Regions from separate parts of the Gluconobacter japonicus genome, predicted to be linked through region 2. Evidence: predicted binding sites of a transcription regulator. Region 2 holds the regulator's gene; the other holds the start of a gene.
The links. The regulator LexA, encoded in region 2, represses DNA repair genes until DNA is damaged. The targets are predictions, from matches to a motif close to TGTTCTANNTANGTTC.

Region 1 (3,387 bases), on a different contig from region 2:
GGACAGGGCCTTGTAGAGCGTATCCACAACCAGCGTGGACTTGCCGCCGCCTGATACGCCCGTTACGGCAATGAATGTGCCCAGTGGGAAATCGACGGTCAGGTCTTTGAGGTTGTTGCCTTTTGCGCCGACGAGGGTGAGCGTCTTGTCAGATGTGCGACGATTTTCCGGGACGGGGATGAACTTTCGGCCTGACAGGTAGGCGCCCGTCAGGCTGTCCTTGTTTTTGGCCACTTCCTTCGGAGAGCCGACGGCAATGACGTTTCCGCCCCGTGTGCCAGCACCGGGGCCCATGTCGATCAGATAATCGGCGGCCCTGATGGCGTCCTCGTCATGTTCGACGACGATGACCGTGTTCCCGAGGCGCTTGAGGCGTTCCAGTGTGCCGAGAAGGCGCTCGTTGTCGCGTTGGTGCAGGCCGATGGAAGGTTCGTCTAGCACATACAGGACGCCCGTCAGACCGGAGCCGATCTGGGAGGCAAGGCGGATGCGCTGGCTTTCACCGCCAGAAAGCGTGGCCGACCCACGGGAGAGCGTGAGGTAGTCTAAGCCCACATCATCAAGGAAGTGCAGGCGATCCGTGATTTCACGCAGGATGCGACGGGCGATTTCGGCCCGTTGAGGTGTCAGAGTCGCTTCAACGCCCGAGAACCAGTCGAGGGCCTTGCGGATCTGCATGTCCGAGGCTTCGGCGATGTTCAGGTCATTGACCTTCACGCAGAGTGCTTCCGGTTTCAGGCGTGCGCCATGGCAGACGTGACAGGGTTTTTCGGACTGGTAGCGCGACAGTTCTTCCCTCACCCACATGCTGTCGGTCTGGGCCATGCGGCGGCGGAGGTTTTTCAGCACGCCTTCGAAAGGTTTGGTCACGGTGTGGACCTTGCTGCCATCGCGGTAGGGAATGGCAATCGCTTCTTTGGAACCGTTGAGGATCAGGTCGCGCGTTTCGGCTTTCAGGTCGCCCCAGGGTGTATTCATGGTGTCGCCGCAGTGACGGGAGAGGGCGGCAAGCGTCTGGTCGTACCAGTCGGTGCTGGCGCCTTTCCATGGGGCAATGGCGCCTTCGGCAAGTGTCAGGCTGTCATCCGGGACGATCAGATTGGCATCAAAATGCGTTTCTGTTCCGATACCATCGCAGGTTGGGCATGCGCCCATTGGCGCGTTGAAGGAGAACAGGCGTGGCTCGATCTCTTCAATCGTAAAGCCTGAGACCGGGCAGGCGAAGCGGGACGAGAAAACGATGTGGGCCGGGGCGGCCTTGTCGTCAGCGCGTTTGACTTCCTCGGCGTAAGCGAGACCATCGGAGAGTTCGAGGGCGGTTTCGAAGCTGTCGGCCAGGCGGGATTCCAGATCGGATTTGACGACGATCCGGTCCACAACCACTTCCACGTTGTGGCGGGTCTTGCGGTTCAGTTCCGGGGCTTCGGCGATTTCGTAAAGCTCACCGTCGATTTTGACGCGGGTGAAGCCCTTGCGGGACAGCTCTGCGAGTTCGCGTTTGCAGTCGCCTTTCCGATCACGGACGACCGGGGCGAGAAGCATCAGGCGCATGCCCTCCGGGAGCGCTATGACCCGGTCCACCATCTGGCTGACGGTCTGGGCTTCGATGGGCAGGCCAGTGGCAGGAGAATAGGGAATACCCACGCGCGCCCAGAGCAGACGCATATAGTCGTGGATCTCCGTGATCGTGCCGACAGTCGAGCGGGGGTTTTTTGAAGTGGTTTTCTGCTCAATCGAGATGGCGGGGGAGAGCCCTTCGATGGAGTCCACGTCTGGTTTGCCCATCAGTTCGAGGAACTGGCGGGCGTAGGCCGAGAGGCTTTCAACGTAGCGGCGCTGGCCTTCTGCGTAGATTGTATCGAACGCGAGCGAAGATTTCCCCGAGCCGGACAGGCCCGTGATGATCGTGAGCGAGTCACGAGGGATTGTGACGTCGATATTCTTGAGGTTGTGGGCGCGTGCGCCACGGACACGGATCGAATGATTGTCTGGAAAGCTCACGAAGACCCCGGGATGTGCAGAAAAGGCAATTGTGTTCGCAACGCGCCTGAACGGTGCTAGATCACTTTATAGATGGGTTTTCACGCCCCATATGAAAAGAACAATTCGAGAAAATTGGTTGGTACGGAATGGCAGGTAGCGTCAACAAGGTGATTCTGGTCGGGAATCTGGGCAAGGACCCGGAAGTCCGGAACACGCAGTCAGGCTCGAAGATCGTCAATCTGACGATTGCGACGTCCGAAACATGGAACGACCGTCAGAGCGGTGAGCGCAAGGAGCGCACCGAATGGCATCGTGTCGTGATCTTCAATGATCGTCTGGGCGATGTGGCGGAGCGTTTTCTGCGCAAGGGCCGCAAGGTCTATCTGGAAGGCGAACTGCGGACCCGGAAGTGGACCGATCAGTCAGGCCAGGAGCGTTACACGACGGAAGTGACGATCGATCGTTTCCGCGGTGAACTGGTGCTGCTGGATAGCAATCGCAGTGGCGGCGACGAGGGTGGCTTCGACGGAGGCGGCTCGTCCTACGGCGGTGGAAACAGCAACGGTGGCGGCTTTGGTGGCGGCAACCGGGGGGGTGGCTTCGGCGGTGGTAATGATGGCGGCCGCTCAGGTGGGTCGTCTGGCGGTGGTAACCGGGGTGGTGGCTGGGATGCGCCGCCGGATAACGATCTGGATGACGAAATCCCGTTCTGAGGGATGCGTTTGGAACCGGGCTGGCAATGTCAGTCCGGTTTTTTTATGTCCGGCGCGGGCGTTCAGAGGGGCAGATGGAAGAACTGGTTGAATTCTGAAGCCTGATAGTCACCGAAGGCTTCGCCCGGTTGGAAGCCTCGGCTTTGATAGAGCGCCAGAGCCGGTTCGAAGGAAGATCCGCGTCCGGTCTCAAGGCTGAGTGTCTTCATCCCCTCAGAACGCGCTCTATGGATAAGGTGATCCAGCAGAGTACTGGCAACGCCCTGTCTCAGAAAGTCAGGATGGGTGCGCATGGATTTGAGCTCGCCTACCTGATTGTTCAGGCGTTTGAGTGCGCCGATTCCAGCTACGCGATCCTGTCTATGGACAGTCCAGACTTCGATTTCAGGTGCCATGAGGCCTGACAGGTCAAGGGCGAAGACATGTCCGGGTGGGGTGTTTTCGTGCATTCCTGCGAGGTGAAGGGCCAGAAGGTCACGCGTTTGCGGGTTGGAAAAATCGGCGGGATGCAGGGTGAATGTCGGGCTCATGATGCGCGTGTCTGTTCAATTGAGGTCGGCGTCAGGATGACAAGTTTATACCCTGTGTGTTCTGCGGGGGTGAGAGTTATCTGTTCGTAGTTCAGCACTCCACGGACTGGATGCTTGAAGCTGCGTTGGCCGCCTTCTCTGGGGAGAACACGCTGGTCCTG
Region 2 (3,387 bases):
CCTCACGTCTGGGTGGTAAGCTCCAGCTCGTCGGTGACGATCTGTTCGTGACGAACCCTGAGCGTCTGCGTCGTGGCATCAAGGCTGGCACGGCCAATTCCCTGCTCGTGAAGGTGAACCAGATTGGCACGCTGACGGAAACGCTGGAAGCTGTCGAGACGGCTCACAAGGCTGGCTACACCTGCGTGATGAGCCATCGTTCCGGTGAGACGGAAGACGCTGTGATCGCGGATCTGGCTGTTGCGACCAACTGTGGGCAGATCAAGACGGGTTCCCTCTCCCGCTCTGATCGTACGGCCAAGTACAACCAGCTAATCCGTATCGAGCAGCAACTCGGTAGCGCGGCACGTTATGCAGGTCGCAGCATTCTCAAAAATGCCTGACCAGAAAGCCGGCCCCTTTTGGGGCCGGTTTTTTTTGGAAAATAATCAGGTGTCTTTTGACATGAATGATTGTTTCGCTCTGTCTCTCTGAGGTAGGCTGTCAAAACGTTTGAAAGCCAAGGGAGACTGTACCCCGCGTGAGACCTCTTCGACTCATCAAGCGCGCCATCCGTACGGTTGCGCCGCCAGTCCTGTTTCTTTCCCTAACGGCTTATTTTGGCTGGAACGCTCTGCACGGAGCGCATGGTATTCACGCGTATCAAGATCAGCTCGTTCTTCAGCAGCAGGCTCTTCAGGCACAACAGGATGCCAAGGATGAGCAGGCTGTCTGGCATCGGCGGGTGCTGGCTCTGAAAGAGAAGGCACTTGATGCTGATATTCTCGATGAGCGGTCACGGGCTATGCTGAATCTGACTCGGAATGGGGATATTGTTGTGCCCTATAGTCCGCACGACAAGCTTTTCTGAGGTCAGTTTTTGAAAGAACCGCTTAATCGGTTCTTTTTTGTGGGGGCAACAAAAAAGGCGACCGTAAGGCCGCCTTTTTAAACTCGTATGATCCGCGAGGTCTTACTTGATCTTGGCTTCGCGGAAGGTCACATGCTTGCGAGCGACCGGGTCATACTTACGGACTTCCATCTTGCCCGTAGCAGAACGTGCGTTCTTCTTCGTGACATAGAAGTAGCCGGTGTCAGCCGACGAAACGAGACGGATCTGAATAACGTTGGTTTTTGCCATGATACCCTCGGGCTTGCGCCGTCCTGATGCCGCTCGCAAGTGTCAAAGCAGCAGGTTGATCTAGTTCGGCGCACCATGCTGATTTGTCTGTCTCAGGTCAAGGCTTTCTCGTGAAAATCCGCTGATAACGTGTCTTTTTTCGGAAAAATAATCAATTTTAGCCGCTAAAACTCATGTTTTCAGGGCATTGACGTCCTTGTGGTCCGGTAAAGAGGAACCTATAAAGAACAAAAGGGAGATACATGTTGGTCATGTGTTCTGCCTGTTTCCAGATTATGCCTCCACCGAGGCGCACAGGAGCGCCTGTATGCTGACGCGCAAGCAGCACCAGCTTTTGCTATATATTGACGAGCACCTTCGCCGGACCGGGTATTCTCCCTCTTTCGACGAAATGAAGGATGCGCTCGAGCTCCGCTCCAAATCAGGTATTCATCGCTTGATTTCCGCTCTTGAGGAACGGGGCTTCCTGCGTCGGCATCATCATCGTGCCCGAGCGTTGGAGGTTCTGCGTCTTCCTCATATGGGAATGGATGCGCCCCATGCCGAGAGCACTGTTGCGCAGGCTCTATTCGTGCCGACAGTCGTCGAAGGTGGCCGTCAGGCTATGGAGGGGGCTTTTTCGGAAGCGCCGCGCTCGCCCGTCGAAGATGTGAGTGTTCAGATTCCTCTCTACGGGCGTATCGCGGCAGGTCTGCCGATTGAGGCTCTTCAGGATGAGAGCACCCATATTCAGGTACCCTCTTCCCTGCTTGGCACGGGTGAACATTATGCCCTGACCGTTGCAGGCGATTCCATGATTGAAGCGGGCATTCTGGACGGAGATATGGCGATCATTCGCCGTGGCGAACTCGCGGATAATGGCCAGATTGTCGTGGCTTTGATTGATGGTCAGGAAGTGACACTCAAGAAACTGCGTCGGCGTGGTTCTACGATCGCTCTTGAAGCTGCCAACCGGGATTATGAAACCCGCATTCTTCCGGCGTCACGTGTTCGCATTCAGGGGCGTTTGGTAGCGCTCTTCCGTCAGTATTGAACGTGTATGGTTCCTGTAAGTCCGCGAGGGCCTTCAGGAACCATTATGCAGATTAATGTTTCGGGGCAGCTGGAATGCCGCGGACAACCCGTACCGTTCCGTCAGGAGCGATGAGCGTACTTGTGCCATCTCCGTTTGGAATGATGATTGTCTTGTCGGGGTTTTTTGACAGGAAATGGGGCGCGTTATCTGGAACGCTTGTCGGAAGTGCCGGGATGAGGTTGCTTCGATCCTGAGACACACCATAACGTGTATCCGAACTTTCTCCAGCCGATATGCTTGCCCCTGGTTTCATCTGATGTCCCATGGACCCCAAAGCACCAGAGCCGGCAATTCCTCCCATAAAGGTTTTGTCGATTGAGGCGCCGCCGAAATATGTCGCAGGATCGCCCAGAGCGCGATTGAACACACTATCGGGGTTTTCAACATCTTTCAGGGTTGGCAGAGGCTGAGGAGAGCCAGGCCATATATTGCCGCCTTCCGGAAGGATCGGCGTGGAGGCAACTGTTTCCCCGCGAGCACGACGCAAGTTTTCACTATCCCCGTGTGGCGCGTTAGGATTGCTGCCTGACCACAGAGCTGTATCGTTCAAAAACTTGCCCATGCCCGAACAGCCACTCAGGGCGAGAGGTAATGCCAGTAGAGCGGCCTTACGCATTGCATACTCCCATAAGGTCGATCATTGACCTTTAGCGATCATTGCGTGAAAGCGCCAGATGATGGGATGATAACTGCAATAATAATCGTGCACAGTCCAGATCAGGATACGATCTTCGAGGACTTGCGCGGATCAGATGCCATCATTCTGGAAAGGCCAACTGTAAGGTAGCCCCAGCCACTGAGAACTGTTGGAATAACTGAGATCCACAGCAAAATACCACCAATCAGCGTGGCGGGCAGAAAGGACAGATGAAGAGCGGCAGCGGCCTTGTCTCCACCAATCAGGAAGCCAATGGCGACCATCTGGATGCCGGTCTTCCATTTTGCCAGACGGGTAGAAGGAAGGGTTTCCCGCTGGGAAGCCATGTATTCACGCAGACCGCTCACAAGGATCTCGCGCAGCATAATAATGATCGCGGCGTAGAGCGAGAATACCGGAAGAACCGTCAGGCCAGCCAAAGCCAGTAGCAGGGCTCCTACCAGGAGCTTGTCCGCGATGGGGTCCATCATGCGCCCCAGTTCGGACAGCATCTGCCACCGGCGTGCCAGAGCACCATCCAGATAATCCGTGATG

Region 1: the regulator LexA is predicted to act here: its motif matches at 2,100-2,115, upstream of uvrA (excinuclease ABC subunit UvrA).

The regions. Positions count from the first base shown of each region.
Region 1 is NZ_JABCQN010000002.1:270,929-274,315, forward strand. It holds gene uvrA (excinuclease ABC subunit UvrA) at 1-2,001, opposite strand, end outside; gene ssb (single-stranded DNA-binding protein) at 2,130-2,696, shown strand; gene HKD32_RS04655 (GNAT family N-acetyltransferase) at 2,759-3,226, opposite strand; gene HKD32_RS04660 (helix-turn-helix transcriptional regulator) at 3,223-3,387, opposite strand, start outside.
Region 2 is NZ_JABCQN010000003.1:340,139-343,525, forward strand. It holds gene eno (phosphopyruvate hydratase) at 1-383, shown strand, start outside; gene HKD32_RS08055 (FtsB family cell division protein) at 521-850, shown strand; gene rpmG (50S ribosomal protein L33) at 953-1,120, opposite strand; gene lexA (transcriptional repressor LexA) at 1,428-2,153, shown strand; gene HKD32_RS08070 (hypothetical protein) at 2,206-2,811, opposite strand; gene pgsA (CDP-diacylglycerol--glycerol-3-phosphate 3-phosphatidyltransferase) at 2,913-3,387, opposite strand, start outside.